2 regions of the Marinobacterium sp. NO-S09 genome follow, and region 2 is predicted to be linked to the other one. Evidence: predicted binding sites of a transcription regulator. Region 2 holds the regulator's gene; the other holds the start of a gene.
What was found. The regulator FliA, encoded in region 2, starts transcription of late flagellar genes. The targets are predictions, from matches to a motif close to CTAAAGTTNNNNNNNNNNCNGCCGATA.
Positions count from the first base shown of each region.

Region 1 (3,412 bases), 230 kb from region 2:
CCTTGCGGTAGGTCAGATCCAGGTAGGTCGGCTCGTCCGGAGCCTGCTCCGGGCTGACGCTCCAGCGCCACATGTCTTCTTCGGCTTCCGCCCAGGGATCTTCCAGAATGCCGCCTTCGTAGGAGATGTGCAGCAGGTTGGCATCCATGGAGTACGGAGACTTCTTCTTGCTGGAGCTGAAATCAACCGGGATATCACGCTCTTCGCAGTACGCCATCAGGGTTTCACGGGACGTCAGATCCCATTCACGCCAGGGAGCGATCACTTTGACGCCCGGCTTCAGCGCGTAGGCACCCAGTTCGAAACGTACCTGGTCGTTACCCTTGCCGGTCGCACCGTGGGAGATGGCATCGGCACCGGTTTCGTTGGCGATTTCAATCAGACGCTTGGCAATGAGCGGACGCGCGATAGACGTGCCGAGCAGGTACTCACCTTCATAGATGGTGTTGGCACGGAACATCGGGAAAACGAAGTCACGCACAAACTCTTCGCGCAGGTCTTCAATGTAGATTTCCTTAACGCCCAGGGCTTCAGCCTTGGCACGCGCAGGTTCAACTTCTTCACCCTGACCCAGGTCGGCTGTGAAGGTCACCACTTCGCAGTTGTAGGTGTCCTGCAACCAGCGCACGATTACAGAAGTATCCAGACCGCCTGAATACGCCAGAACGACCTTTTTAATATCGGACATGTTGCTGCTCCAGAAACAAAGCGCCGGATGACAGAACGCACACCCGGCCAGGAAAATTCACTCGGCACAATTGCGGCATACTATAACAGAAAGCATTGCCGCACTGAACTTTGCTACTCACGCTCCAGGCGGATGGCCACGCGACGGTTGCGCGCCCTGTTTTCCGCGCTGGTATTGGGCACCACCGGATAACGCTCACCGTGATAACGGGTCGTAATCATATCTTCGGGAATCCCCTGACTGACCAGATAACGGGTAACCTCTTCGGCACGCTTCTTGGAAAGGTCACGGTTGAGCAGACGGCGGCCGTAGTTATCGGAGTGGCCATCCACATAAATCGACTTCACGCTGTCATCGGTTTTCACATAGAGCGCAATCAGACCCAGACGCTCACGGGTAGCATCTGACAGGCGCCAGGCCGCAGATGGAAAGAGTACAGCAGTGCGTGCCACCTGACGGTAATTCACCGGCAACAGGGTCGTCAGACAGCCCAGGTAATCATCGTAGGCGGACTGAAAATTGGCTGCCGAAATGCCGACTTCCACCGGCTCATTGGTATCAAACCATTCATCACTGGCAAAGGTCGGCGTCATCCCCTTGTGCAGCGCCACCAGCATGGCGTTGGCCAGCTCACTGCCGAGACTGAAGCCCCCGCTTTCCGCACTGATTTCAACACGCCCCAGATTGACCGGTGCGACACCGGGCTGCCAGGGCGAGGCGCGCGCGATCAGGCGGGCTTCACCATCAAGCTGATATTTTTGCGTGGGCCGCAACTCAAAACGCAGCCGCTCCCCCGCCTCGTGCTCAAATACGGCACGGCCAAACGCAGGCACCGCCTGACTGAGGCGGCAGAAAAAGCGGGAGGTTTCCATTTCCCACACCGACTCGTCGATGGAGGCACGAAAGACCACGGCCTGGGCCGACACCGGCAGCAGCATCAACAGCATCAGCAGTGCGGAACAGCGCAAAATCAAGGATCGTGTCTCCCGGTGGGCTTGGTGGTACAGAAACTATCGGCCAAAGGCAGCAGTCCTTTAAACTGCCGTTTTGACCCCCGTAGTCAGGCTGTTAGAATGCCTGCGGTCATTTACAACTTGCAAGTAAGGATTTTTGTGGCTCATCATCATGGCTCTCCCAACCCCATGGCTGACCGCTTTCGCGGCTTTCTGCCCGTAGTCGTCGACGTCGAAACAGCCGGTTTCAATCCGCGCACCGACGCCCTGCTCGAAATCGCTGCGGTTACGCTCACCATGGACGAGAATGGCTACCTGATGATCGATCAGAGCTACGATGCCAACGTAAAACCCTTCCCCGGCGCTAACCTTGAGCCCTCGGCACTGGCCTTCACCGGCATCGACCCCGATGACCCAGCGCGCAATGCGGTCAGCGAGAAAGAGGCGCTGGAGACGATTTTCAAGCCAATCCGGAAATCGATCAAGTCTCACGGCTGCAAACGTGCTGTTCTGGTTGGCCACAACGCCAACTTTGACCACAGTTTTGTTTCCAGCGCGGCGGAACGTTGCGACAGCAAGCGCAACCCTTTCCACCCGTTTTCGACCTTCGACACCGTTTCCTTGGCAGGCCTCGCCTATGGGCAGACCGTACTGGCCAAGGCCTGTGATATTGCCGGTATCGACTTTGACAATGAACAGGCGCACTCAGCCCTGTACGACACCATGAAAACGGCCGAACTTTTTTGCGCCATCGTCAACCGCTGGAAGGACATGGGCGGCTGGGACATGGTGCTGGATACCCGCGAATAAACAGCGCTGGCAAGCCACAAAAAAACGCGCTCATTGAGCGCGTTTTTTTATTCCGTAACGATGCTGGCCTCAGGCGCTTTCATCGTCCTTGGCCGCAGCCTCAATCATTTCCTTCAGCTCGCCACTGGCGGCCATGTCGCAAATGATATCGCAGCCACCGACCAGTTCGCCGTTGATCCACAGCTGTGGGAAGGTCGGCCAGTTGGCATACTTGGGCAGCTCGGCACGGATATCCGGGTTTTCCAGAATGTTGACGAAGGCAAAACGCTCGCCACAGGACATCACGGCTTCAACCGCACGGGAAGAGAAGCCACACTGCGGGAAACGGGGCGTGCCTTTCATATACAGCAGGATCGCGTTGTTCTCGATCTGCTCCTTGATGTTTTCAACTACACTCATGGATACACCTTTTAGTTCAAATCTTGGGTCCGAGCCAGCGGACATTCTAACATATACCCCAGCATTTCACTCAACTTAACTGAATTCTGCGGCTTCTCTCCTTATATTGTTGGGGCCAAGGCTTGATTTTTCAATCAAAGTGTCGCCTGCCTGATCCAGGTTAAGGTCTATTCAATTGCCAAACGCCCTTGCGCCCCATAGAATGTTTCTTTTATCGGCAGCCAAGGCTGCCTTTTTGCGTTGTAGGGAGATGCCCCATGGCAACCCAGCCATTGATGAACGTTTTCAACCGGCTCTCAGTCGCCTTTGAACGTGGTGAAGGTTCCTGGCTGTACGATACCGACGGCAACCGCTATCTGGATGCACTCTGTGGCATCGCCGTTACCGGACTGGGCCACGCCCATCCAGCGGTTACCCGCGCCATCAGCGAGCAGGCCGGCAAACTGGTACATTGTTCCAACCTGTACACCATTCCGCTGCAGGAAGAACTGGCCGAGCGCCTGACCCGTATTTCCGGCATGGAGAATGTGTTTTTTGCCAACTCCGGTGCCGAAGCCAATGA
Region 1 is NZ_CP168954.1:3,702,516-3,705,927, forward strand. It holds gene O3C79_RS17055 (argininosuccinate synthase) at 1-688, opposite strand, end outside; gene O3C79_RS17060 (flagellar protein MotY) at 802-1,662, opposite strand; gene rnt (ribonuclease T) at 1,831-2,451, shown strand; gene grxD (Grx4 family monothiol glutaredoxin) at 2,521-2,850, opposite strand; gene O3C79_RS17075 (aspartate aminotransferase family protein) at 3,108-3,412, shown strand, end outside.
Region 1: the regulator FliA is predicted to act here: its motif matches at 1,700-1,726, upstream of O3C79_RS17060 (flagellar protein MotY).

Region 2 (3,412 bases):
ATCGGTCAAGGTTGTACGCAGTTCTTCAATTGTTGCCTCGGATTCGCTCTTGAGCTTACAGGTACGGTCATACACACCATCCAGAGCCTTGAACTCGCCCTCCAGCTGCCCTACCAGAAGCAAAAGCTCCTTGAAGCGCCCGCTCTGCTGATCCAGTTTGTCTACCAGACTGAGTGAGCGATCAACCCGGTCCATGGTTTCATGAGCGCTTTTTTCCGTCAGCTCGATAACATAGCTCAAGCGATCGGACGCATCTCCCATGGCCGATTGTACGTCGGCTTCCGCCGTGGGCATTTGCCCGCCGACATCACTGGAAAAGGTTTTGATTGCCTCATGCAGGCCGCGTGTCAAATGGCCCACTTCGTTGTAGAACACCTGGTGCCGAGCGAACTGAAGCTCGTTGATCAGCCCCATGGCTTCCGGCAGATTACCGGCTTCCAACTCGGACACCAAGGCTTTGGCCCTGTCACGCAGGAACTCGTCAAAACCGTTGAAATCCACTTTGCTGGCCGTTTGCGCTGCCATCTGCGACTCCCCGCTAACGCCTGTTAGCCATCAATACGTTCAAAGATCTTATCGATCTTTTCTTTCAGCACGCCGGCGGTGAAGGGTTTAACAACATAACCGTTCACACCTGCCTGCGCCGCAGCGATGATCTGTTCACGCTTAGCTTCGGCCGTGACCATCAGCACTGGAATCTGTGACAGAGATGGGTCAGCACGCACGGTTTTCAACAGGTCGATACCGGTCATGCCGGGCATGTTCCAGTCGGTAATCAGGAATTCGATATGTCCCTGCTGCAGAATCGGCAACGCCGTCTTGCCATCGTCTGCTTCTTCCACATTGGTGAAGCCGAGATCGCGCAGCAGGTTCTTGATGATGCGTCGCATCGTCGAGAAATCATCTACGACAAGAATTTTGATGTCTTTTTTCAAGACACTTCTCCCAGTTCAAAAACATCTTTCAGCGTTGTCCGCCGATGGCTGGCGCCACCTGACGCTCAACGCCAATCCTTCAGCCGGCCTCTAAGCCGGAGGGCTGCCTGACTGTGAATCTGGCTGACGCGTGATTCACTGACACCCAACACCTGACCGATCTCTTTTAAGTTCAGCTCTTCGTCATAATACAGCGACAGAACCAAACGTTCACGTTCCGGCAGACGACCAATGGCATCAGCCAGCGCCTGGCGGAAACCGCCATCTTCATGTTGCAACCCGGGCCCCGGGTCCGCCGTTTCAAACTGATCACCGGGCGACTCGTCCGAAGACTCGGTTAATTGATCATAGCTGAACAGACGACTGTCGACCGAGTCCTGCAACAAGGCATGGTAATCGGTCATACTCACCTGGAGCTCTGCAGCCACTTCCGCATCGGAGGCATCGCGCCCGGTGCGGTGCTCAATCTGATTGATCGCATCACTGACACGACGCGCATTCCGGTGCACGGAGCGCGGTGTCCAGTCGCCCCGGCGCACTTCGTCAATAATGGCGCCACGGATACGAATGCCGGCAAAAGTCTCAAAACTGGCCCCTTTACTGGCATCGTAGCGCCGAGCAGCTTCCAGCAGCCCGATCATGCCGGACTGGATCAGGTCATCCAGGACAACGCTTGCCGGCAGCCGCGCCATCAGGTGATGGGCAATACGCTTGACCAGCGGCGTATACTCCTGAATCAGCTCCTGGCCTGATTTAAACTCCAATTCGTTGTACATACACGCTGCTATCAGGGAGCTCTTGTACCCTGGACAAGACGCTCAACAAAAAACTCAAGGTGTCCGCGGGGGCTGTTGTTAACGGGCCAGCCATCAACCTTGTTGGCCAGCTGCCGATATGCCAGCGCAGCCTTGTCCCGGGGGTAAGCCTTGAGAACCGCCTTCTGTTTCTGCACGGCCTTGCGTACCGTCTCATCATAAGGGATTGATCCCAGGTATTGAAGCGTCACATCAAGGAACCTGTCGGTAACTGTCAACAGTTTGTTAAACATGCTCCGCCCCTCGGACTCGGTACGCACCATATTGGCCAGCACACGGAACCGCGTCATCTGGTAGTCACGGTTGAGCAGTTTGATCAACGCATAGGCATCGGTGATCGAGGTCGGCTCATCGCATACCACCACAAGCACTTCCTGCGCCGCCCTGACAAAGCTGACGACCGAATCCGATATACCCGCCGCAGTATCGATTACCAACACATCCAGCTCATCGGCGATATCGTTAAAGGCATGAATCAGCTCGGCGTGCTCGTGCGCACTCAACGCCGTCATTTCCTGGGTACCCGATGCTGCCGGTACAATCCAGAAATTCTCACCGGCGCTGACCATCACATCCTTGAGAGTAGCCTGACCGGACAATACGTCCGCGATGTTCTGCTTGGCTCTCAGCCCCAGCATCACATCCACATTGGCCAGCCCCAGGTCAGCATCCATCAGCACAACACGCTGATTCATCTCACTCAGAGCCGCGGCCAGGTTTACGGAAACGTTGGTCTTGCCAACACCGCCCTTACCACCTGTGACTGCTATTACTTTTACCGGGTGGGTTTGCTTCATCCAACGACTCCTCAACCCGCCCTGAACAGGGACGCCGCCCCGTCATCCGAATGACCCGACGCTTTCTGCGCCGTGACAACTGCTCGACTGACCAGGTCGTTCCGGCTGGCGATGCCAATATCGTCCGGAATCTTCTGCCCATCAGTGATATAGGTCACCGGCAGCTGTTTTTCCACCGCCAGTGTCAACGCTTCACCCAGGCTACCCGATTCATCCGTTTTACTGAGCACACAGCCGTGCAAGCCTAATGTAGAGTAGTTGTCATAGGCGCTACGCATCAACTGTTGCTGACTGGAACAGGACAGCACCAGCAGTTTTTTCAGCCTTAACGTGACGCCTGACAACATCTGCATCTGCAGTTGCCCCTGAGGGTCACTGGCATTCATACCCGCTGTATCGATCAAAACCAGGCGCTTGTTTCTCAAGCTTTGCAGCACTTCTTCCAGGCTGTGGCTTTCATCGACCACACGCACAGGCACATCGAGGATGCGGCCAAACGTCTTCAGCTGCTCATGTGCCGCGATACGGAAGCAGTCCGTGGTCACCAACGCCAGACTGGAACTGCCATGCTGCAGCACATGACGCGCTGCCAGCTTGCCAATAGTGGTCGTTTTGCCCACTCCGGTGGGACCGACAAAGGCGATCATACCACCGCGTTCAATCATCTCTTCGCCCAATACCGGCAAGGCGTCCGACAACCTCGACAAAGCATTGCGCCAGGCCTTGTCCGGTGACAGGTCCGGCTCGACGCCGCTCATCAGCTGGCGCACCAGCGCCTGGCCCAAACCCAGCTGCTGCAGTCGACGCACAACCAGATTATCCGCACCGGCAGTGTCTGGTTGAGAAGAATACACAGGGTTTTGCG
Region 2 is NZ_CP168954.1:3,932,051-3,935,462, forward strand. It holds gene O3C79_RS18160 (protein phosphatase CheZ) at 1-525, opposite strand, end outside; gene cheY (chemotaxis response regulator CheY) at 549-935, opposite strand; gene O3C79_RS18170 (RNA polymerase sigma factor FliA) at 1,001-1,711, opposite strand; gene O3C79_RS18175 (MinD/ParA family protein) at 1,723-2,547, opposite strand; gene flhF (flagellar biosynthesis GTPase FlhF) at 2,559-3,412, opposite strand, start outside.